2 regions of the Gottschalkia acidurici 9a genome follow, and region 2 is predicted to be linked to the other one. Evidence: a T-box and tRNA genes for the amino acid it is inferred to sense, from the RefSeq annotation. Region 2 holds a T-box; the other holds one or more tRNA genes.

Region 1 (11,577 bases), 920 kb from region 2:
TGGAACTATAATTTCAACTCTAATATATTTAGTAACTTATAGATCAATAAGCAAACCTATTGCTAAGTTATCAAAAGAAATAGATAGTTTCTCACGAGGTAATTTGGATGTGAAGCTAAATATAGATACAAAAGATGAAATAGGAGATTTATCTAGAGCTTTTAATGATATGGCACGAAATATGAATGATATTATGTGGAGAATAAGCTCTGCAGCAGATCAAGTATCAGCAGGTTCAGTACAAGTCTCTCATACAAGTCAGACATTGGCTCAGGGAACATCTGAACAAGCAAGTTCAGTTGAAGAAATAACGGCTTCTATAACAGAGATATCTGAGCAAATTAAACAAAATGCATTAAATGCAAACAAAGCAAATGAGATAACGGATATGACTAAGGCTGAGGGTGAAGAGGCCAATAACCAGATGAAAGAGATGCTAAAGGCTATGAAAGAAATAAACGAATACTCTTCTAATATTTCTAAAATAATAAAGGTAATAGATGAGATCGCGTTTCAGACTAATATATTAGCATTAAATGCAGCAGTAGAGGCAGCAAGGGCAGGTCAACATGGAAAAGGATTTGCAGTAGTAGCAGAAGAGGTAAGAAACTTAGCTGCGAGAAGTGCAAAAGCAGCGAGAGAAACTACTGAGATTATAGAAGGTTCAGTTATAATAGCTGAAAACGGAACAAAAATAGCTAATAAAACAGCTAAAGAGCTTGAGACTATAGTACAGGGAGCATATAACATATCAGACTTAGTGGAGGAAATATCAACTGCTTCTAATGAACAAGCTATCGCTATGAGCCAGATAAGTCAAGCTATAGATCAAGTATCGATGGTAACGCAAGCTAATACAGCAACATCACAAGAAAGTGCATCTGCAAGTCAAGAATTATCTAGCCAAGCAGAAATGCTTAAAAAGATGCTAGAGGGTTTTAAATTAAAAGACATGAAAAGAAATACAAATAATATGAATAGAAATGAAATAATTCTAAAGCCGAAGAATAAAATGAAAAAAGAAAACAAAGATAAAATAGAAATAAAATTAGATGATACAGAATTCGATAAATATTCTTAAGGTATATCTTTTAAATAAAGTTATAAGTTTCAACCTATTTATATTCTATATAGTAGGTTGAAACTTTAATAGTATGTGAAATAAAAAAGGTGGTTAGACATGATAAAGATGACTGATATAGAATTTCAAAGAATAATAGAATATGTTCATCTGAATTTTGGGATAGACTTAGCGCAAAAGAGAAGTCTAATACACAACAGAATGCAAAACTATTTAGTTCAAAATGACTTTGAAAGCTTTACTGAGTTTTATAACTATATGATATCTGACAAAACAGGTATAGCAGTTTCATTGCTCATAGACAAGCTTACAACAAATCATACGTTTTTTTTTAGAGAGTCTGAACACTTTGAATTTTTAAAAAATACTGTACTACCCTATATAAAGGAATATGAAAAGACTTCTAAAGATTTGAGAATATGGAGTGCAGGATGTTCAAGTGGAGAAGAACCATATACAATAGCAATGTTTATAGACGAATACTTCGATAAAGAAGGTTTTCTATGGAATACAAAAATATTGGCTACTGATATATGCGAAAAAACATTAAATAAAGGCAAAGTTGGAATATACGATTCACAAAGTTTATTTAATGTTTCGCCATATTGGACAAACAAGTACTTTACAAAGATAGATAGTGATCGATATATGATAAATAATAATATAAAGGATGAAGTGATTTTTAGAAGATTTAATCTTATGAATAATATATTTCCTTTTAAAAAGAAGTTCCATGCTATATTCTGTAGGAACGTTATGATTTACTTTGATGAAAAAACGAAAAAAGAGCTAATAGACAAATTCTATGAAATGACAGAAGAAGGTGGATATTTGTTTATTGGACATTCAGAAACTATCAATAAAAATGATACAAAATATAAGTATGTACTTCCATCAGTATATAGAAAGGAATAGATATGTATGGCAAGGAAAATAAAAGTACTTGTAGTAGATGATTCTTTTATGTTTAGGGAAGTTGTATCAATGGGAATATCACAAGATCCCTTAATAGATGTAGTAGCAACAGCTACTGATCCTTATATAGCAAGAGATAAAATAATAGAATTTGAACCAGATGTTATAACATTAGATATAGATATGCCTAGAATGAATGGAATAGAATTCTTGAAAAAACTTATGCCGCAGTATCCAATACCAGTAATAGTAGTTAGTGCTATAGATAGTGGGGTACTCGATGCACTTAGATATGGGGCTATAGATTTTGTAACCAAATCTGATATTAATAATAGAGATTATTTTATAAGTGAACTCATAAGAAAGATAAAAATAGCATCGATATCTAAAGTAGGATATCCTCAAGAAGGGTATGTAAATATAGAAAGTATTTATGATACGAGTAATATAAATAAAAATATGATTATAGCAATCGGGGCATCTACAGGAGGAACAGAAGCTATTCTTAAAATATTAAAAGACTTCCATAAGGATATTCCAGGCATAGTAATAGTTCAGCATATGCCAGCTAAATTTACAAAAATGTATGCGGACAGAATAAATAACATATGTGAAATAGACATAAAAGAAGCTGAAAAAGGAGATATTGTAACCCCTGGGAAAGCATTAATTGCTCCAGGAGGATATCATATGGAAGTTAAGAAAAGAGGAGATAAATATATAGTAGACTGCTTTAGAGATGAAAAAGTAAATGGACACAGACCTTCTGTAGATGTACTATTCAATTCTGTAGCAGACTGTTTTGGGAAGAAAGCTGTAGGCGTTATACTCACAGGAATGGGGTGTGATGGATCAAAGGGATTACTTAAGATGAAGGAGTCAGGAGCAATAACTATAGCCCAAGATGAGAAGACATCTGTAGTATACGGTATGCCTAGAGTAGCTTATCAAATAGGTGCAACTACTAAAGTGTTACCTATTCATAAAATATCAAGAGAAGTTTATAAATCAGTAAGCAAGTAATATTATACTAAAAGATTTATAATGTATAAGAACCCCTCCTTATAGAAAGAATAAAAAAATAAGGAGGGATTTTTATGGGGAAAAATACTAGGAAAAACAAGAAGAAAAAATAGAGACAATTGAAGATAAGTTAAAGTATGAAATAGCAGGAGAACTAGGATTGCTAGATAAAATAAAAGCAGAAGGTTGGGGTGGATTGACTGCCAAGGAAACGGGAAGAATCGGTGGTTTAATTACTGTTAGGAAGAAAGAAATGAAAGACAAGGAAAGTAGTAAAAAAGAAACAGAATAACTAGAAAACTTGAAATAAAAGAAAATCTATAATAAAATAAGCTGTATTGAATAATAATTAGTATTAACTTAAGATAAAGGAAGAGGAATACAATGACAGCTTATCAAGACTTTGCATTGCTATATGATGAACTTATGGATGATATAGATTACTATAAGTGGTTTAATTATATAAAAGATATATTTAAAAAATGTGATAAGAGTCCTAAAAGTATATTAGAGATGGCTTGTGGTACTGGAAATCTGACTAAATATTTTTGTGAAGAAAGATATGATGTAACTTGTTTTGACTTGTCAGATGATATGCTATCTATAGCATATGATAAATTAGGAAGCTTTAAAAATGTAAATATTATAAAACAAGATATGGTAACTTTAAATCTGAGTAATAAAAAATTTGATTCTATAATATGTGCATGTGATAGCATAAATTATGTTACAGATAAGAATGATCTATTAAAGGTATTTGAGAATGCATACAATCATTTATCTGATGATGGATTATTTATTTTTGACATAAACTCTTACTATAAACTAAAAAACATAATTGGAGAAAATACGTTTGTACAGGATAGAGAAGATATATTTTATGTGTGGGAAAATGAGTTTATAGAAGAAGATGAAGTTTGCAACTTCTATTTAACTTTTTTTGTTAAAGAAGATGAGATGTATGAAAGATTTGATGAAGTTCATATAGAGAAGGCTTATAAAAATGAAGATATATTAAATTACTTAAAACGAGTTAAATTTAAAGAAGTTTTCATGTACGATAACTTTACTTTTGACGATCCGCAATATGAAAGTGAAAGAATATTTTTTGTGGCTAGAAAGTGAAGGACGAATTGGAAAGATAAAACATAGGAAAAAGATATTTGCAAAATGCACCGAAAACTTGTTGACAATAGAATTATGCTATGATAAACTTAAATAGAATGAAGTACATACTCATTCGATAATTTTTTTTATATGGAGGAATTCTAAATGATTAAAGGAACAGTTAAATGGTTTAACGCAACAAAAGGATATGGATTTATTTCATCTGAAAACGGAGAAGATGTATTCGTACACTACTCAGCTATATCAGGAGATGGATTCAAAACTTTAGAAGAAGGACAAAACGTTGAGTTTGAAATAGTTGAAGGCGAAAAAGGTCCTCAAGCTACAAACGTTTCAAAACTATAATCACTGAATAAAAAATTCAAGATTTAATTGATTTAAATATATAGATTATGTTCGACCTACTTAAATCATATAGTTTTGCAAGCACCAAGAAAAGCCCCGTAATAGGGGCTTTTGATGTTTTTTGTTAAATAATAAAAAAATGAGAATAATAAATAATATAAATAGAAAGAAATGAATTTAGAAAGGAGTAATGTATGAAAGATTATATAGTTAGAGCTATGGATAAGGGTGGAAATATTAGAGTGTTTGTAGCAAGCACAACTAACTTAGTAGAAGAAGCTAGACAAACACATAACACAGCACCTACAGCTACAGCTGCTTTAGGAAGAACACTCACAGCTGCGTCACTTATGGGAAATACGTTAAAGAATGATAGTGATACTATTTCACTTCAAATAATGGGTAGTGCTTTAATAAAAAATGTTTTAGCGGTATCTAATAATAAAGGTGAAGTAAAAGGATATATATCAAATCCTAATGCAAATCCACCATTAAAAAGAAAAGGAAAGTTAGATGTGGGTGCTGCAATAGGGGAAGGTAAACTTATAGTTATAAGAGATTTAGGACTTAGAGAGCCTTATATAGGCCAATCTGATTTAGTATCTGGAGAAATAGCAGAAGATTTAACTAATTATTTTGTGTACTCTGAACAGCAACCATCAGCAGTAGCACTTGGGGTATTAGTAGATGTTGACTTAAGTGTAAGAGCAGCTGGTGGATATATAATTCAAATTCTACCGAACGCAGATGAAGAAATAATAAGTAAACTAGAGCAACGACTATCAAATGTAGAACCAGTATCTACACTAATAGATAAAAAATATAGCCCAGAGGATATATTAGAATATATATGTGATGGTATAGAGATGAAGATTACGGAGACTAAAGATCTAAAACTAGTATGTGATTGTTCAACGGATAGAATAGAAAAGGTTCTTATAAGTATGGGAGAAAGAGAATTAACAGATATAATTGAAGAAGATGGAGAAGCAGAGGTTGTATGTCACTTCTGTAATCATAAGTATAAATTTAATAAAGAAGAACTTATAAAAATATTAGAGCAAGCAAAAATTTAACAGATGAATTAAAATAGCTAATGGATAAATCCTATACCTATATATAAGCTAAAAAATAAACCATAAGGATTTATCCTATGTTTTTTAAAAAAACATAAAAATATAGTTGACATTATAAATTAGTTATAATATAATAACATATGTCGCCGAAAGAATTACATAAGCCCAGATAGCTCAGTCGGTAGAGCAGGGGACTGAAAATCCCCGTGTCGGTGGTTCGATTCCGCCTCTGGGCACCAGGTAACATAATTACGTTAGATACATATAATAGAGTAGTATGCGGAAGTGGCTCAGTGGTAGAGCATCGCCTTGCCAAGGCGAGGGTCGCGAGTTCGAATCTCGTCTTCCGCTCCAAAAATACGGCGGCATAGCCAAGTGGTAAGGCAGAGGTCTGCAAAACCTTTATTCCCCAGTTCAAATCTGGGTGCCGCCTCCATAATTATGAAAAGCAGCTTATATATAAGCTGCTTTTTTGTTTTTCTTAATTTTAGAAAAAATTCAAAAATGTAATTAATGTATATAAATAATTAGTGAATATAGACATGCAGAAGACATATACTACTATTAGAAAAATGAAAAAGGAGTGAAATATTTGAATGAAATTTCTATAACAACAACTTACAATGTAGATACTATATGTGATATATTAGATAAAAAGTTATCATTCCTTAAAAAAGAAGGATTATATATAGATTACTATGTAGATAAATTAGATGCATTTAGTACCATAAAATGCAAAGTAGATAAAGATAGAAGTACCTTATTAAATTATTATGACACACTTAAGATTTATATATCAAATGGAATATTAGATATAATATTTAATATTTATATATTAGATATAATAGAGGAGACTATAATTGATAGATTTTATCCTTTAAATAAATCGGATATGGAATTTGTAAAAGATAGAGTAAAAGAAGATTTGTATAATCAAGAGTATATTGGAATAAGCAATAGTTTCTATAGACAAAATATTCGAAATAAGATACTTATGAAAATTATGAATTACTTTGATGAAGATACTAATATAAATATAGATGGATTTATAGATTTTAGACTTGGATTTTATAAAGATCATTTAGAAAATATTATACAAAGAAAGTTAGAAGAATTAGCAATTGAAAAGGAATATAGAGAATTTATAGAAATCCTACAGTACTTTATAGAGATACAAGAGCCTAAGGTTGATCTAATAAATATAATGATAGAAGATGAGAAATATAAACTTATTGATAATAATAACAACGTTATAAGTAATGATTATTTAGAAGAGATAGCAAGTGAATTAAGTGATATAGATATAACTTACGATGATCTTTTAATAAGTTCTCTTATAACGATAGCTCCAAAGGAAGTTATAATTCATACTGACAAAGAGCAATCAGAAAGAGAAGTAGTAAATATAATAAAAAGTGTTTTTGAAGATAAGGTAACTATATGCAAAACCTCTAAGTAATCTTAGGGGTTTTTACAATTCCACGAAATATGATATAATCAATTATTATTGTGGAGGTGCTTTAGAAGATGGATAATGTTATAAAGATACTAATATTAGCTAGTATAGGCGCTTTAATAGGCTGGATAACTAATGTACTAGCTATAAAATTAATATTTAGACCATTAAAACCTGTATCTTTTTTAGGTATAAAAATTCAGGGACTTATACCAAAAAGAAGAGATGAAATAGCTAAAAGTATAGGGGAAGTAGTAGAAAATGAGCTTATATCTATAACAGATATAATGAATACTATAGTAACTGATGAAAACATAGATAGTGTTAAAGAGGTTTTAAAGGTAAAAATAAAAGATGTGATAATTCAGAAGGTTCCTTCATTCATACTTGGACCATTTAAGGATAAGGTGGATTCTTATGTGGACAATATGATAGATAATGAAGGTGATGACATTATAGAAGAACTTATAGATAGAGTAAGTGATAAAGCCTTAAAAAATATAAGCCTTTCTAAAATAGTCGAAGAAAAGATAAATTCATTTGAGTTAGAAAAAATAGAAAAGATAATTATATCTATTGCTAAGAGGGAATTGAAACATATAGAAATCTTAGGTGGAGTATTAGGATTTTTAATAGGAGTAGTACAAGGCCTAATAGTAACACTAATATAAAAAGCATGTCGTATTTAAACAGACATGCTTTTTTATATTAAACAATATTAGATAGTTTTTCTGTATTAAAATTTTCGACAAGTAAATCTAGCTCATCGCCAGTCATAGTTTCATTCTGTATTAGATAATCTGCTATACGAGAAATTAAATCTTTATTTTGTTCTATAATAGTCAATGTTTCCTTGAAGCAAGAATTAATTATATATTTTACTTCTCTATCTATTTCTTTAAAAGAATACTCAATATGTTCTTTTTTTATAGATATATTACCTATAGAACTCATACCGTAATTACATACCATTTGATGAGCAATTTCAGTAGCTTTTTCAAGGTCGTCTTTAGCACCTGTAGTTACTTCATTAAACATTACTTTTTCAGTTACTCTTCCTCCAAGTAATACTTTAATTTTATTTAATAGTTCTACTTGAGTTAATAAGTACCGTTCTTCATCTGGTAGTTTTAAAACATATCCAAGTGCTTGACCTCTAGGTATTATTGAAACTTTTTGAATCATATCTACACTAAGTAGTTTACCAACCAAAGCATGACCTGCCTCGTGATATGCTACAACCTTTCGCTCTTTTTCTAGGACAGATGGATTTTTTAACTCTAATCCTGCAACTATACGTTCGATTGCAGCATTAAAATCATCGTTATCTATATTATCTTTATTGTTCCTAACTGCAATTATAGCAGCTTCATTTACAATATTGGCAAGTTGTGCACTTGAAAAACCATGAGTTTTTCTTGCTATATCAGAAATGTTAACGTTAGAATGAAGAGGCTTATTCTTAGTGTGATTATCTAGTATCTTAACTCTAGAATTTGCATTAGGATTACCAACATATATATGTCTGTCGAATCTACCAGGTCTTAAGAGCGCTTCATCTAGTAAATCTAACCTATTAGTTGCACCTATCACTACCACATTTTTATCTTTATTAAAGCCATCCATTTCTATTAGTAATTGATTAAGGGTTTGGTCTTTTTCATTGTTGCTGTCAGAGTTTCTTCTAGTACCTATAGCATCTATTTCATCTATAAATATTATCGTAGGGGAATCTTTTCTAGCTTTTTCAAAAAGACTTCTTACTCTTTTAGCTCCTATACCAACATATTTTTCCACAAATTCTGAACCACTTGAATACAGAAAATTTGAATTAGCTTCACCAGCTAATGCCTTAGCAAGTAAAGTTTTTCCCGTTCCAGGAGGACCATAAAAAAGAACACCACTAGGTATTTTTGCACCCATTTTGTTGAACTTATCGTGATTATTAAAAAATGCTATAATCTCTTCTAACTCATCCTTAATTTCATCAAGACCAGCGACGTCTTTAAAAGATATGTCAGACCTATTGTTCTTACCTTTTTCTTCGAATTTATTATCAGTAGCTATAGAGGCAGTAACTAACATATTTCTTTTATTTGATTTTAAGTAATAGACTAGAAGCGATACGGCAAAAATAAATAATCCAACTTTTCTTAATATACTATAATTATCAACACTAGCTGTTGGAATCAGAACTAGTGCAAAAGCATAGACAATTGTAGTTAAAAGTATAGTTTTTTTCAATGTATTATCACCTCTCTACTATTTAATTAAGTTGAAAATTCTTTGTTATGATAGTAGTTTAACCAAGATAAAGGTAAATATAATATCAATAAAATGTTATAAATTAGAAAATTAATCAAAATTAATATAAAAAAATAAAAAAAATTATACTTTATAATTGACAAAAAATAAAAATTAGAATATAATAACTAAATGTAAAGCAGTGACAATTTAAAAATAAAGTAGAAGTATCCGCTTCTCACCTTATGGTTATGTAACTTATAAGGTTAATATAAAGCATTAACAACTATTAATAGTAACTACTTGTTACTTCTGATGTATTATAGTTGATTATTGTATTATTGTATAATAGAGCGGATAGTTATTAAAGACTATTCGCTTTTCTATTATATAAAAAACTCAGGAGGTGTCTTATCATTAAAGAACTTCAAATTAATGAAGAGATCAGGGATAAAGAAGTAAGACTTATCGGAGTAGAAGGAGAACAGCTAGGGGTAGTATCGTCTAGGGAAGCACAGGAACTAGCAGATGAAAAAAAATTAGATTTAGTTAAAATAGCTCCTACTGCAAATCCACCAGTATGTAAAATAATGGACTACGGAAAGTACAAGTACGAACTAGCTAAAAAAGAAAAAGAAGCTAGAAAGAAACAAAAAGTTATAAACGTTAAAGAAATCAGATTAACTCCTGTTATAGAAGAAAATGACTTAAGAGTAAAAGCAAACAGAGCTATAGATTTCTTAAAAGATGAAGATAAAGTTAAAGTATCAGTTAGATTTAGAGGTAGAGAACTAGGGCATACGGAAGCTGGAAAAGTGGTTCTTCTAAAATTTGCAGAATTAACTTCAGAATATGGGGTTATAGAAAAGCAACCGAGACTTGAAGGCAGAAACATGGTCATGTTCTTAAATCCTAAAAACTGATAATCTGGAAGGAGGAAACATAATGCCAAAAATGAAAACACACAGAGGAGCAGCTAAAAGATTCAAAAAGACTGGCTCAGGAAAATTAAGAAGATATAAAGCGTACAAAAGTCACTTAACAGGTAAAAAAAGTCCTAAAAGAGTGAGAAAACTAAGAAAAGCAACATTAGTAAGTAGTGGAGATTTAAAAAGAATAAGCCCATTACTACCATACTAATAAGTGATCGAGGAGGAGCAAAAAAATGGCAAGAGTTAAAAAAGCTATAAATGCAAGAAAAAAACATAAAAAAGTACTAAAACTTGCTAAAGGATACTACGGTGCTAAAAGCAAATTATATAGACCAGCAAACCAAGCAGTTATGAAGTCTTTACAATATTCATATATTGGACGTAAATTAAGAAAAAGAGACTTTAGAAAGTTATGGATAACAAGAATTAATGCAGCAGCTAGAATGAATGGAATGTCATATAGCACATTTATAAATGGGCTTAAAAAAGCTGGTATTGAAGTAAATAGAAAAATGTTATCAGAAATGGGTATTCATGACCCACAAGGTTTTGCTAAGTTAGTAGAAGTTGCAAAAAACGCTTAAGCATAGAAAAATCGAATAAACTATAGAAATAAAAGTTCCCAGTGTGGAACTTTTATTTTTATGTGTAAAAAAGGTTTATATAGGGTCAATATAGTTCAATATAATGAATAATGAGAATTTACATTTTATTGTGTAGGCAATAAAATGATAGATAAAACAATAAAGGATATTTAGAAGGAGGAGATTGGAATAAAACCTGGTTTTTATCAAAAATTAATGCAAAAACCTGCACTAGTACTTTCACTTGGTATAGCGGCCATAATGTTAATAGGGGCAATATTATTAAACTTACCTATATCATCAAATAATGGGCAAAGTATAGGTTTTTTAAATGCATTACTTACAGCAACTTCAGCAGTGAGTGTAACGGGTCTTGTAGTGGTTAATACCGCAGAGCATTGGACTATTTTTGGAAAAGTCGTAATAATACTTTTAATACAAGCAGGTGGACTTGGGTTCATGACTCTAGCTACCTTAGTAGCACTTATAACAGGAAAAAGAATAGGTTTAAAAGAGAGATTAATAATGCAAGAACAACTAAATCAAGATTCATTATCAGGCATAGTTAAATTAACTAGATTTGCAATATTAGCTACTTTAGCTATCGAAGGTATAGGGGCATTATTACTATCTACAAGACTCATACCGATATATGGTCCTATAAAGGGCATAGGATATTCTGTGTTTCATGCTATATCAGCATTTTGTAATGCAGGATTTGATTTATTCGGAGATAGTTTGGTACCATTTGTAGGAGATACAGTTATGAATCTTACTATTGGCGGACTTATAA
Region 2 (11,577 bases):
TTACTTTCCTTCAACTTATTTACTAGCATAGAGTACTTCTCATTAAAAGTTTGTGTATTTCCTAACTGAATTTCATATATACACTCTAGTAGAGCATCTATACTATCTGCATAACTTAATATTTGTCCTTCAATTGTATCATCTTTAAAGTTAGTTAAAATTTCTCTATATTTTTCTTTATAGGGATTTTCTAATTCTTCTATTAATACTTCTTCTACTAGTTCATCTTCTATTTTATCTACTAGTGCCTTTAATTTAGAATCTCTATATTTCATAGTATTTATTATATCCCCTGTCATAGCTTCTGGAACATCATGGTTTATGAGTTTAGTAAGTAATTTTTTCCAGTCTATGGTATTCCCGTTTTCTTCTTCTATTACAGCTAGCATCTGTCCTATTTGAGTTACAAAAAATAAGTGTTCGCTCACTGTAGCTCTCATATGCATATATTCATTAGACCATCTACCCATATTATTTAGTTTTCTTACTATCTTTAAATAGTTACCAAATCCCATTTTTATCCCTCCTGACTTACCAGGTTATTTTATATAGTTATAAATGGAGCTATACTTTCATTATAGGTAATTATTTTAACTTGATTTGTATTTTCTTGTATATATTCTTTTAGGAAATCTATTGAATGTTTTTCTGTTTCAAAATGTCCAGCATCTATAATACTTATACCCAATTCTGAAGCTAACTGTGCATCATGATACTTTATATCTCCTGTTATATATACATCTGCATTACTTCTATGGGCATCTTTTATAAAGCTTCCTCCACTTCCTCCACAAAGAGCAACTTTTTTTATCTCTCTATTTAGGTCACCATATACTCTAACTGTTTCACAATCTAATTTCTCTTTTACTATTCTTCCGAAATCATTTAAAGCTATGTTTTTGTCTAGTTTTCCTACTCTTCCATATCCATAAGATTTTCCTTTATTGTAGAGTGGATATATGTCATAAGCTACTTCCTCGTAGGGGTGAGCTTTTACCATAGAAGATATTACTTTTTGAAGTATATGCTCATCTACTATAGTTTCTATTTTCTCTTCTTCTACACTTTCTATTCTTCCTAACTCTCCTATATATGGATTCGTTCCTTCTCTTGGTAAGAAAGTTCCTACGCCCTTCGTATTAAATGTACAATGACTATAGTTACCTATAAATCCTGCTCCACTATCTCCTAATGCTTTTCTCACTATTTCTGTATGAGATACCGGAACAAATACACATATCTTATATAGCTTGTCTGCACGAAACTTAGACATTGGTCTCGTATCTTTTAAATTTAGCTTATCAGCCAAAATATCATTTACTCCACCATTACACATATCTAAATTAGTATGTGCACTAAATACTGTTATATCGTTTTTTATAATTTCTGATATTATATCTCCATTTGGATTGTCTAAAGAAATGTGCTTAATACCCCCAAAAAAGAGAGGATGATGTGTTATTATCATATCTACTTTATTTTCTATTGCTTTATTTAATGCTTTTTCACCTAAATCTAAAGTTATTAGTATATTCTTTACATCCTTTTTTAAACTTCCTACCTGTAGTCCTGAATTATCCCATGTATCAATAAGGTATGACGGCGCTAACTTATTTAAAATACTTACAATTTCACTTGCTTTCATTTAATTTTAACACCTCCATTAATTCATCATATTTGTTTTTGAATTCAATATATTTCTCTTTATTGACATCTGATTTTTGATTTCTAAGGTTTTCTAAGACCTTTGATATTTTTTCTATCTTTGCTTCTAGAAATTCATTTAATAGTGGATCTTTATTTTCTATTAATTTCTTCCCTATTTCTAGATATATTTCTTTGTCCAACTTATCTTTTCCATGTACTACACTTAATATCTGATATAGTTTTTCTCCTTCTTTTGCTAACTTTTCATCTATGATAGTATAGTCATTATCATATAAATATTTTCTAAGTTCATCTATCGCTGTCATAGGTTGAAGTATAAAACTTTTTATATCTTTAGTTATTATCTTTGAATCTTCTAATATTTCAGATATTAAAACACCACCCATACCGGCTATTACAACTGTATCTATTTCACCTTCATTTATAGTGTTCAATCCACTTCCAAGTCTAGTCTCTATTTTTTCTTCAAGGTTCTTTTTAGCAATATATTCTTGAGCATTTTTAAGTGGCCCCTCATTTATATCACTTGCTATTACTTTTTCTGAAATATTATTTTCTACTAGATATACTGGTATATACCCATGATCTGTTCCTATATCCGCAACTTTAGTATCTTTTTCTATAAATTCTGCTATTGTTTGTAACCTTGGTGATAATTTCATACTGTTTTCTCCTTTACTATTAAACATTAGGGAGTTTTTCTATTAGTTTATATAAATCTTCAAAATTTCCTACATAATCTGGTGTATAGCTAGGTTCTTTTCTATCTATAGTATAGTCATTTAACAGGAATGTCTTTATTCCTAGTTTACCTGATACTATATCTTCTTGAACATCATTGCCTACCATCATAGTTTCTTCTGGATTTCCACCTATGTGTTCTAATATCTCTTCATAGTATTCTAAGTGTGGTTTGCAATAATGCATATTTTCATAACTAGTAATAAATTCAAAATCATCGGGACATAAATCTGCCCATTTTATTCTCTCTATTATCGCTTCTTTGGGAAATAAAGGATTTGTAGCTACAACTAATGTGTAACCTTTTTGCTTTAATAACTCTATACTTTTTTTAGCTATTTCATTAGATTTGGCTAATATCTTTAACTCAGTGAATTCGTTTCTATAAAAATCTTCTAACATTTCCATTGCTTCATCTACATTATCTATTTTTTCTCTAAAAGCTTCTAAGAAACATTGTTCATTAGTCTTTTCTTTATCCTTATTTTCTACCACAGAGGTTGTTGCGTCCCATATTGACTTAGTTAAATGCTTACCTTTTTCGGCACATTTAGTCTTTTCGCTAATTTTATTAAAGTATTCCCTAGTAAATTCTTCTGCATCTAATGCAAGAAGTGTTCCATCTAAATCAAAAAATATATTTTTCATTTTATAACCTCCCTGTTGCTTATCCTAATTTTAGGTAAATAATAAAGAGGCCTCCTTTTGAGACAGCCTCCTATAATTTATTCTAAAAAGTCTTTCAGTTTTTTACTTCTACTTGGATGTCTCAATTTTCTTAATGCTTTAGCCTCTATCTGTCTAATTCTCTCTCTAGTTACATCGAACTCTTTTCCTACTTCCTCTAGTGTTCTAGCTCTGCCATCATCTAGACCAAATCTTAATCTTAATACTTTTTGCTCTCTAGGTGTTAATGTATCTAGAACATCTATTAGTTGTTCTTTAAGCATTGTAAATGTAGCTGCTTCTGCTGGGGCTTGTGCATCATCATCTGGTATAAAATCTCCTAAGTGACTATCTTCTTCCTCACCTATAGGTGTTTCTAAAGATACTGGCTCTTGAGCTATTTTTTGAATTTCTCTAACCTTATCTACATCTAAGTTCATTTCTTTTGCTATTTCTTCTGGTGTTGGTTCTCTACCTAAGTCTTGTAATAATTGTCTTGAAACTCTAATTAATTTATTTATAGTTTCTACCATGTGAACTGGTATTCTTATAGTTCTAGCTTGGTCTGCTATAGCTCTAGTTATTGCTTGACGAATCCACCATGTTGCATACGTACTAAACTTGAACCCTTTTTCGTAGTCGAATTTTTCAACTGCTTTTATTAGTCCGAGATTTCCTTCTTGTATTAAATCTAGAAATAACATTCCTCTACCCACGTATCTTTTAGCTATACTAACTACTAGTCTTAGATTTGCCTCTGCTAACTTTCTTTTAGCTTCTTCATCACCTTGTTCCATTCTCTTAGCTAGCTCTGTTTCTTCCTCAGCTTTTAATAAAGCAACCTTACCTATTTCTTTAAGGTACATTCTAACAGGGTCATCTACGCTTATACCTTTAGGTACTGATAAGTCTTCTTTCTCTAAATCTATTTCATCAGAATCATCATTTTTATGTGCATCTTCTTTTTCTATTAATATGTCTTCGTCTTTATCTCCTACTATATCTATTCCCATATCTTCTAAACTCTGATATACTTCATCTATTTGGTCTGTATCTAAATCTAATTCTTCAAGGGAATCTATAATTTCTTTATATGAAAGAACTCCTCGTTTTTTTCCTTTTTCTATTAAATCTCTCACTATATTAAGTTCTTTCGACTTATCTTTGTTTGCCATATTATTTCCCTCCTTCCATAGAATTTACTGGTTTATCTTCAATTGTTTGTCTATATGAATTAACTCTAAGCATAGTTGATTAATTTTCTCCATATCTTCCTCAGTCTTTCCTTCTTTATTATCTAACATGTTTATTTGTTTTTTTATTTGTTCTTTTTTCATACTTATCTTATAGTAATTAATATTTTTTATATAGTCCTCAATGGCCTTAATTTTACTGGCTTCATTTATTTTAATTTGTAAACTTAAAACATCTTTTACTTTAGCTTTATCATTTTCATCAAATTTATTTAAAATTTTAATTGAATCTATATTTTCATCATTTTCATAGAGTTCATATGTTATATTTGCTAATTTACTGTATATATTATCTGAGAAATCTTCTGATTTAAATTTTTCTTTTATATTTAGATATATGCTTTTATTATTTATAATAAGATTTAACAACTCTTTTTCTGCTGTTAAATGTCCTGGTTGTAGCATATATTGGACTGGAACTATATTATCTTTATTATTATACCTATAATTATTATTTATATACTTGTCCTTTGGTTTTAAGTCTTTATATACTTCTCTTTTTATTACTTCTGGTAATATTCTAACTTCCATAGATAATTTGTTTATATATACTTCTAGTTCTACGGGACTTTTAATTTCTTTCAATATTAGAGATGCTTCTTTTATAAAGTTAATTTTACCTTCATGATTATTTATATCATATAGCTTTTTCTTTTGATTTATTCTGAAGTCTATTGCAGTTAAAGATTCGCTTATTAGATACTTAAATTTTTCTATACCATTTATTTTTATATAATCATCTGGATCCATTCCATCTGGTAGAGATATTATTTTAGGACCTATACCTATTTCTTTCATAACATCTAGCCCTTTATTAGCTGCATTTATACCAGCCTGATCTGAATCATAGCAAATATATATTTCTTTACTATATCTTTTTAATAACTGTCCTTGATTTGGCGTTAATGCAGTTCCTAATGATGCTACAGCATAATTTATGCCATGTTTATATAGCGAAATTACATCCATATATCCTTCCACTAATATTATTTTTTCATTCTTATTATATTTTTTGGCTATATTGAGCGCATAAAGATTATTTCCTTTTAAAAATATATTAGTGTCAGGCGAATTTAGGTACTTTGGCTGATTTTTACTGTCTATAGATCTTCCACCAAATCCTATAACTTTACCTCTAGTATTTATTATAGGAAATATTATTCTGTCACGAAATCTATCATAATATCTACCTGATTCTCTATGCTTTATTATTAATCCTGCTTTTTCTATGTCTTCTTCTTTATAATTTTTATTTTTTAGATAGTTTAATAAGCTATTCCAACTATTTAAAGAGTAGCCTAATCCAAACGTTTTTATAGTTTTCTGATCTATGCCTCTATTGATTAAATAATGATAAGCTCTTCTTTCTTTAAAAAGATTCCGATAGAAGTATATTCCTGCTTCTCTATTTATTTCGTACAGGGTATCCTTAGTTTTGTCCAATTCGACATTTTCAGTCTTTCGTTTTCCCTCTAGTCGAATATTTACTCTATCCGCTAATGATTCTAAGGCTTCTATAAACTCTATATTCTCTTGTTTCATAATAAAAGATATTACATCTCCTCCTTCTCCACACCCAAAACAATGATACATCTGTTTTTGGTCAGATACTACAAATGAAGGGGTTCTTTCTGAATGAAAAGGACAAATCCCTTTATAATTAGACCCTACTTTTTTTAAATCTACATACTGTGATATTATATCGACAATATTATTACTTTCTCTTACTTCACTTATTACATCTTCATCGTAAAGATATGTCATAAATTATCACCTTTTATCTATATAATAATATAATTCGTCAAAAATCATCTTTTTCCTTCTAAATTATTTTTTATATACAGAAAATTTATTTTTTAGCTATATCTATGATATACTACAAATATTTTGAGTTTCCTTCTATATTGTAAAGTATACATACTTTTATCTAAAAAGAGCGTTGAATATATCAACACCCTGTTTCATCAATCCAGCTATAGTTATTATGCTTAGTTATCTCTAATATAATTCCTGCTGTTTCTTCAACTGCTTTGTTTGAAACATCTATAACTGGACAACCTAACCTCTTCATAAGATTCTCTGAGTATTCAAGCTCTTTTAATATCCTCTCCATACTTGCATAATTTGCAGTATTGTTTAAACCCAGTGCTTTTAATCTCTCTTGTCTTATTTCATTAAGCTTTATAGGGTTAGTTGTAAGTCCAATTATTTTCTTTACATCTACTTCAAATAGTTCGTCTGGTATAGGAACTTCTGGGACTAATGGTACATTCGCAACTTTTAAGTTTTTATGTGCTAAATACATACTTAATGGAGTTTTAGAAGTTCTAGATACTCCCACCAGTACTATATCTGCTTTTTTTATTCCTCTATTATCTTTTCCATCATCATATTTCACAGCAAACTCTACTGCTTCTATTTTTTTAAAATATTTTTCGTCAAGCTTTCTAATAATCCCAGCCTCTTTTTTAGGTTCGATTCCAACTAGTTTTTTTATTGCATCTAATATTGGAGACATAAGATCTACTGTGCTTATATTTAGTTTATGTGCTTTATCCTCTAGAAATGTTTTTAATTCATCTACAACTATAGTGTATACTATTATACAACTTTCATTTTTCGCTTCTTCTAATATTTCCTCTATCTGTTCTTTTTCCGTTATATATGGAAATCTTCTTGTTTCATATCTACCAGCCTTAAACTGACCAATTGCTGCTCTAACAACTTGTTCGCCTGTCTCACCCACTGAGTCTGAAAGTATATATACGATATTATTCTTTTCCATAAAATACCCCCTATGCATTTTGGCATAAATCAACTAGCACTCTAACTATATTGGTCTTAGATATTTTTCCTACTACTTTATATTTCTTTTTATTTTCTTCGCTTATTTCTTCCACTACTGGTAGACTATCTACTTCATGCTCTATTATTTTTATAGCAGCATCTAATACATTTTCCTCCAAGGTAATAGTTACTATATTTGGCATCCTTGTCATTATTACTCCTACAGGGATCTTATTAATATCTATACCCCCTATGGCATTTTTTAAGAAATCTTTTCTAGAAACTATACCACTTAGATATCCTTCATTTGTTACATAAATAGAGCCTACATCTTCTAAAAACATGGTTACCATAGCATCATAAGTAGTTGTCTGCTCATCCACTATTATAGGCAGTGATTTTACATCCTTAGCTTTTAAGTTTTTAACTTGTTGTAAAAATATACTGGATATTTCTTTTCCACTATAAAAATATCCTACCTTTGGTCTTGCTTCTAGGATTCCAACCATAGTTAATATTGAAAAGTCCGGTCTTAATGTAGCCCTAGTTAGTTTTAACTGTTTTGCTATTTCTTCCCCTGTTATAGGTTCGTTATCTTTTACTATATCTATTATTTTTTGTTGCCTTTCTGATAACTGAATTTTAATCACCCCTTTTGGGTCATTATTTTAAAGTTAAAACTCTAATTTCTCTTCTATAATATTTACTAAATCATCTATTTTTACTCTTTGTTGTTCCATAGTATCTCTATCTCTAATAGTTACACAATTGTCTTCTAATGAATCATAGTCAAAAGTTATACAAATAGGAGTACCTATCTCATCATGTCTTCTATATCTCTTTCCTATACTTCCTGCTTCATCATAGTCAACCATAAATTTTTTAGTTAGTTTTTTATATAACTCTGTTGCTGGTTCACTTAGTTTTTTAGTTAGTGGAAATACCGCAGCTTTAAACGGTGCTAATGCTGGATGAAATTTAAGAACTATTCTTTCTGTACCATCTTCTAGTTGTTCCTCTGTATATGCTTCTGATAAGAAGGCTAATGTTACTCTATCGGCTCCTAACGATGGCTCTATACAGTAAGGTACATATTTTTCATTCGTAACTGGATCTTGATAGCTTAAGTCTTCACCCGAAACTTCCATATGTCTTTTTAAGTCGAAGTCTGTTCTATCTGCTATACCCCAAAGCTCTCCCCATCCAAATGGGAACTTATATTCTATATCTGTAGTAGCTTTACTATAGTGAGATAATTCTTCTTCTTCATGATCTCTTAATTTTATATTATCTTCAGATATATTTAAATTAAGTAGCCAATTTTTGCAAAAATCTTTCCAGTAGTTAAACCATTCTAAGTCTTCTCCAGGCTTACAGAAAAACTCTAGTTCCATTTGTTCAAATTCTCTAGTTCTAAATGTAAAATTACCTGGTGTAATTTCATTTCTAAATGACTTTCCTACTTGTCCTATTCCGAACGGGATTTTTTTTCTTGAAGTTCTTGCAATATGCTTAAAGTTTACAAATATACCTTGTGCTGTTTCTGGTCTTAAATATATTTCTGCCTGTGTATCTTCCGTAACCCCTTGAAAAGTTTTAAACATAAGATTAAACTGTCTTATATTTGTATAATCAAGTTGTCCACATTCCGGACATTTTATCTCATTCTCTTTTATAAATTCTTCCATCTTTTCATTAGACCAACCCTCTACCGACAAGTCTTTTCCATTTTCATTTAAGTACTCTTCTATTAATTGGTCTGCTCTAAATCTTGATTTACATTTTTTACAATCCATAAGAGGATCACTAAAACCACCTATATGTCCTGAAGCTTCCCAAGTTTTAGGATTCATTAGTATTGCAGAATCTAATCCTACATTATATATCGACTCTTGTATAAACTTTTTCCACCATGCATTTTTTACATTATTCTTAAGCTCTACTCCTAGTGGACCATAATCCCACGTGTTTGCAAGTCCTCCGTATATTTCCGAACCCGAAAAAACAAATCCTCTTGACTTACATAATGATACTATCTTCTCCATATTGTTATTCCTCCTTGCAATTTATAAACATAAAAAAGCAACCTGATGTTCCTATGTAGTTATATGTACATAGGGACGAAAGGTTACTTCCGCGGTTCCACCCTACTTGATATCTATATGATACCCATCTTTATACTATACGCTCAGAAATTCCGTTCACTAAAAGCTTATATTAGGCTTTCACTATCCCTAATTCGCTTTGATAGTTCTTTTAGTTACTCTTTTTCTTCATAGCAAATATTTTTTACCATAGTAATTAATCTAACAAAATAATTTTAAACTGTCAATATTAATACTATATTTTATTAAAATCATCTTCGTCTTCTTCTTTTTGATCTTCCTCTTTTTGAGAGCTACTACTTTCATTTTTATTAATAGTACTCTTTACCTTGCTTACTGCTTTTTCATAAGCTTCTCCTAACTTTATTACTTCTCCATCTTTTTTATTAATTTCGATAGTACATTTAGTTAGTACAGCAGCTGTTAATCCTACTGTAGCTAGAAAAGGTCCTGCTAAAATTCCTATAACTCCTACATTTATTGGAATATTCATTATAACTTCTCCGTCTTTTTTCACTACAATTTTGTTTACATTTCCTTCTTTTAAGATTTCCTTTAGCTTTTCTAGTAATTCGTCACCTTTACTATTTATATTTTGTGTCCAATTACTTCCCCAAGAGCTGCCTTTTTCTTCTAAGTATATTATTGCATCTACAATACTTCCGTCATTTTCTATTAATGCTTCTTTAGCTTCTTTATAACTTGCTCCAGTTCTTTCTCTTACAGCATCAATTTTTTCTAAATCAACACTCATTAATTTCTCCTCCTTCTCAACATTCTAAGGTCTTTATAAATTCTAATGATTTAAAACGTTTCTTTTCTATATGAGACGTTATATACATCATAATTACTTCTTCTATTTTTTGCTCTTCATTTTTATCTATATCTATATCTTTTAGCTCATCTAATTTTGAGTACATAAGCTTTCTCATATTATTTACAGTAGTATGCTTTACATCTTTTTCATAAGTGCTATTACTGAAGCAGTTTTCACATACAGTTCCACCCTGAATAATATTAAATCTTATATTATTTGTGAGATCATTTCCACAGTTTACGCATTGATTAAGCTGTGGCTTATAACCTATAAAGCTTATATATTTTATTTGAAATGCTAGTAACAGTTTTTTATAATTGCCTTTTGCTTCACTAAGGATTTTCAATGTCTTAACAAGCAATTCAAATAAAATATCATTTGGCTCTTCATCTAATAACGAAGAATCTACAAGTTCTAATATATAAGTTGCGTAGGACAATTTATATATATCTTCTCTTAATGAATAAAAACTATCTATTACATCTCCTTGATTTATATTATAAAGACTTTTTCCTTTATATAATATAAATTCACTATAGCAAAAAGTTTCTGTACTACTTATTAACTTACTCTTAGGTTTTCTAGCTCCTTTAGCTATAGCTTGAATTTTACCTTTGTCTTTAGTAAATATAGTTAAGATTCTATCTGATTCACTATATTTAGTCTGACGAATAACTACCCCTTTAGATTCAATAAACATTTCTTCACCTCAAATTATCCGATATCCTCCTGTTCGGTTTGAGTAGTAAGTTCCTCACTTTCCTCAGTCATATAGCTCTTAATATTATCAATGTTTCCACCATCTACACTTGATTTATAATAAAGGTAAGTATCTATATTTCCTGTTAATTCAAACATTTTCCACAACTCATTCTTCATCGCTAAATCACTCCTTAGATAGTACTTATTTACTATCTATTGTTGTAATATATTTAGCATTTAATACGTTGTAAATAATGCTAATTTTGTAATTAAAGTTAGACTCCTGTATTTTACACGTATCCAAAGTATTTAATAGTTTTTTCCTTATCTCTCCAATTTTTTTCAACTTTTACCCATATCTCAAGATACACTTTACTTCCTAATAGTCTTTCTATATCTTCTCTTGCACTTTTGCCTATACCTTTTAATTTTTTTCCGCCTTTTCCGATTATAATTCCCTTATGAGAACTTCTTTCACAGTATATAATTGCATTTATATCTATAATATCTTTGTTCTCTCTTTTTCTCATAAGTTCTATACCAACTGCTACCCCATGTGGAACTTCTTCTTCTAAGTAGTGTAACGCTTTTTCCCTTATTATCTCAGATACTATTAATCTTTCTGGTTGATCTGTTATCATATCATCAGGGAAATATTGAGGCCCTTCAGGAATAATTTCTTTTATAGTTTTTAAAAGATAATTTACTCCTTGACCGTCTTGTGCTGATATAGGAATTATATGATCAAATACATTAAGATTTTCATAATTACTTATTATTTCTTTTACTTCATCTTGATTTATTTTATCAATTTTATTTATTACTAATATTTTCGTAG

The links. The T-box of region 2 lies ahead of CURI_RS09040 (glycine--tRNA ligase). A T-box ahead of a tRNA ligase gene usually reads a tRNA of that ligase, here a tRNA-Gly.
Region 1: it has a tRNA-Gly gene. The T-box ahead of CURI_RS09040 (glycine--tRNA ligase) is inferred to sense a tRNA for this amino acid. The anticodon was not compared.

Annotation. Positions count from the first base shown of each region.
Region 1 covers NC_018664.1:954,638-966,214, forward strand. Annotated here, with positions in the region: gene CURI_RS04255 (methyl-accepting chemotaxis protein) at 1-1,081, shown strand, start outside; gene CURI_RS04260 (CheR family methyltransferase) at 1,181-1,996, shown strand; gene CURI_RS04265 (protein-glutamate methylesterase/protein-glutamine glutaminase) at 2,003-3,019, shown strand; gene CURI_RS04270 (alpha/beta-type small acid-soluble spore protein) at 3,138-3,311, shown strand; gene CURI_RS04275 (class I SAM-dependent DNA methyltransferase) at 3,404-4,144, shown strand; gene CURI_RS04280 (cold-shock protein) at 4,292-4,492, shown strand; gene hslO (Hsp33 family molecular chaperone HslO) at 4,687-5,568, shown strand; tRNA gene CURI_RS04290 (tRNA-Phe) at 5,732-5,807, shown strand; tRNA gene CURI_RS04295 (tRNA-Gly) at 5,848-5,922, shown strand; tRNA gene CURI_RS04300 (tRNA-Cys) at 5,930-6,004, shown strand; gene ytxC (putative sporulation protein YtxC) at 6,161-7,027, shown strand; gene CURI_RS04310 (DUF445 domain-containing protein) at 7,096-7,695, shown strand; gene CURI_RS04315 (ATP-dependent metallopeptidase FtsH/Yme1/Tma family protein) at 7,733-9,268, opposite strand; gene infC (translation initiation factor IF-3) at 9,682-10,191, shown strand; gene rpmI (50S ribosomal protein L35) at 10,214-10,408, shown strand; gene rplT (50S ribosomal protein L20) at 10,434-10,784, shown strand; gene CURI_RS04335 (TrkH family potassium uptake protein) at 11,001-11,577, shown strand, end outside.
Region 2 covers NC_018664.1:1,871,771-1,883,347, forward strand. Annotated here, with positions in the region: gene CURI_RS09000 (HD domain-containing protein) at 1-515, opposite strand, end outside; gene CURI_RS09005 (Nif3-like dinuclear metal center hexameric protein) at 545-1,645, opposite strand; gene CURI_RS09010 (tRNA (adenine(22)-N(1))-methyltransferase) at 1,632-2,330, opposite strand; gene CURI_RS09015 (HAD family hydrolase) at 2,350-3,057, opposite strand; gene rpoD (RNA polymerase sigma factor RpoD) at 3,135-4,250, opposite strand; gene dnaG (DNA primase) at 4,275-6,092, opposite strand; gene CURI_RS09030 (pyruvate, water dikinase regulatory protein) at 6,277-7,113, opposite strand; gene ccpN (transcriptional regulator CcpN) at 7,124-7,765, opposite strand; gene CURI_RS09040 (glycine--tRNA ligase) at 7,790-9,160, opposite strand; T-box leader at 9,229-9,401, opposite strand; gene CURI_RS09045 (DUF4342 domain-containing protein) at 9,456-9,974, opposite strand; gene recO (DNA repair protein RecO) at 9,991-10,737, opposite strand; gene CURI_RS15660 (YqzL family protein) at 10,752-10,916, opposite strand; gene era (GTPase Era) at 11,030-11,577, opposite strand, start outside.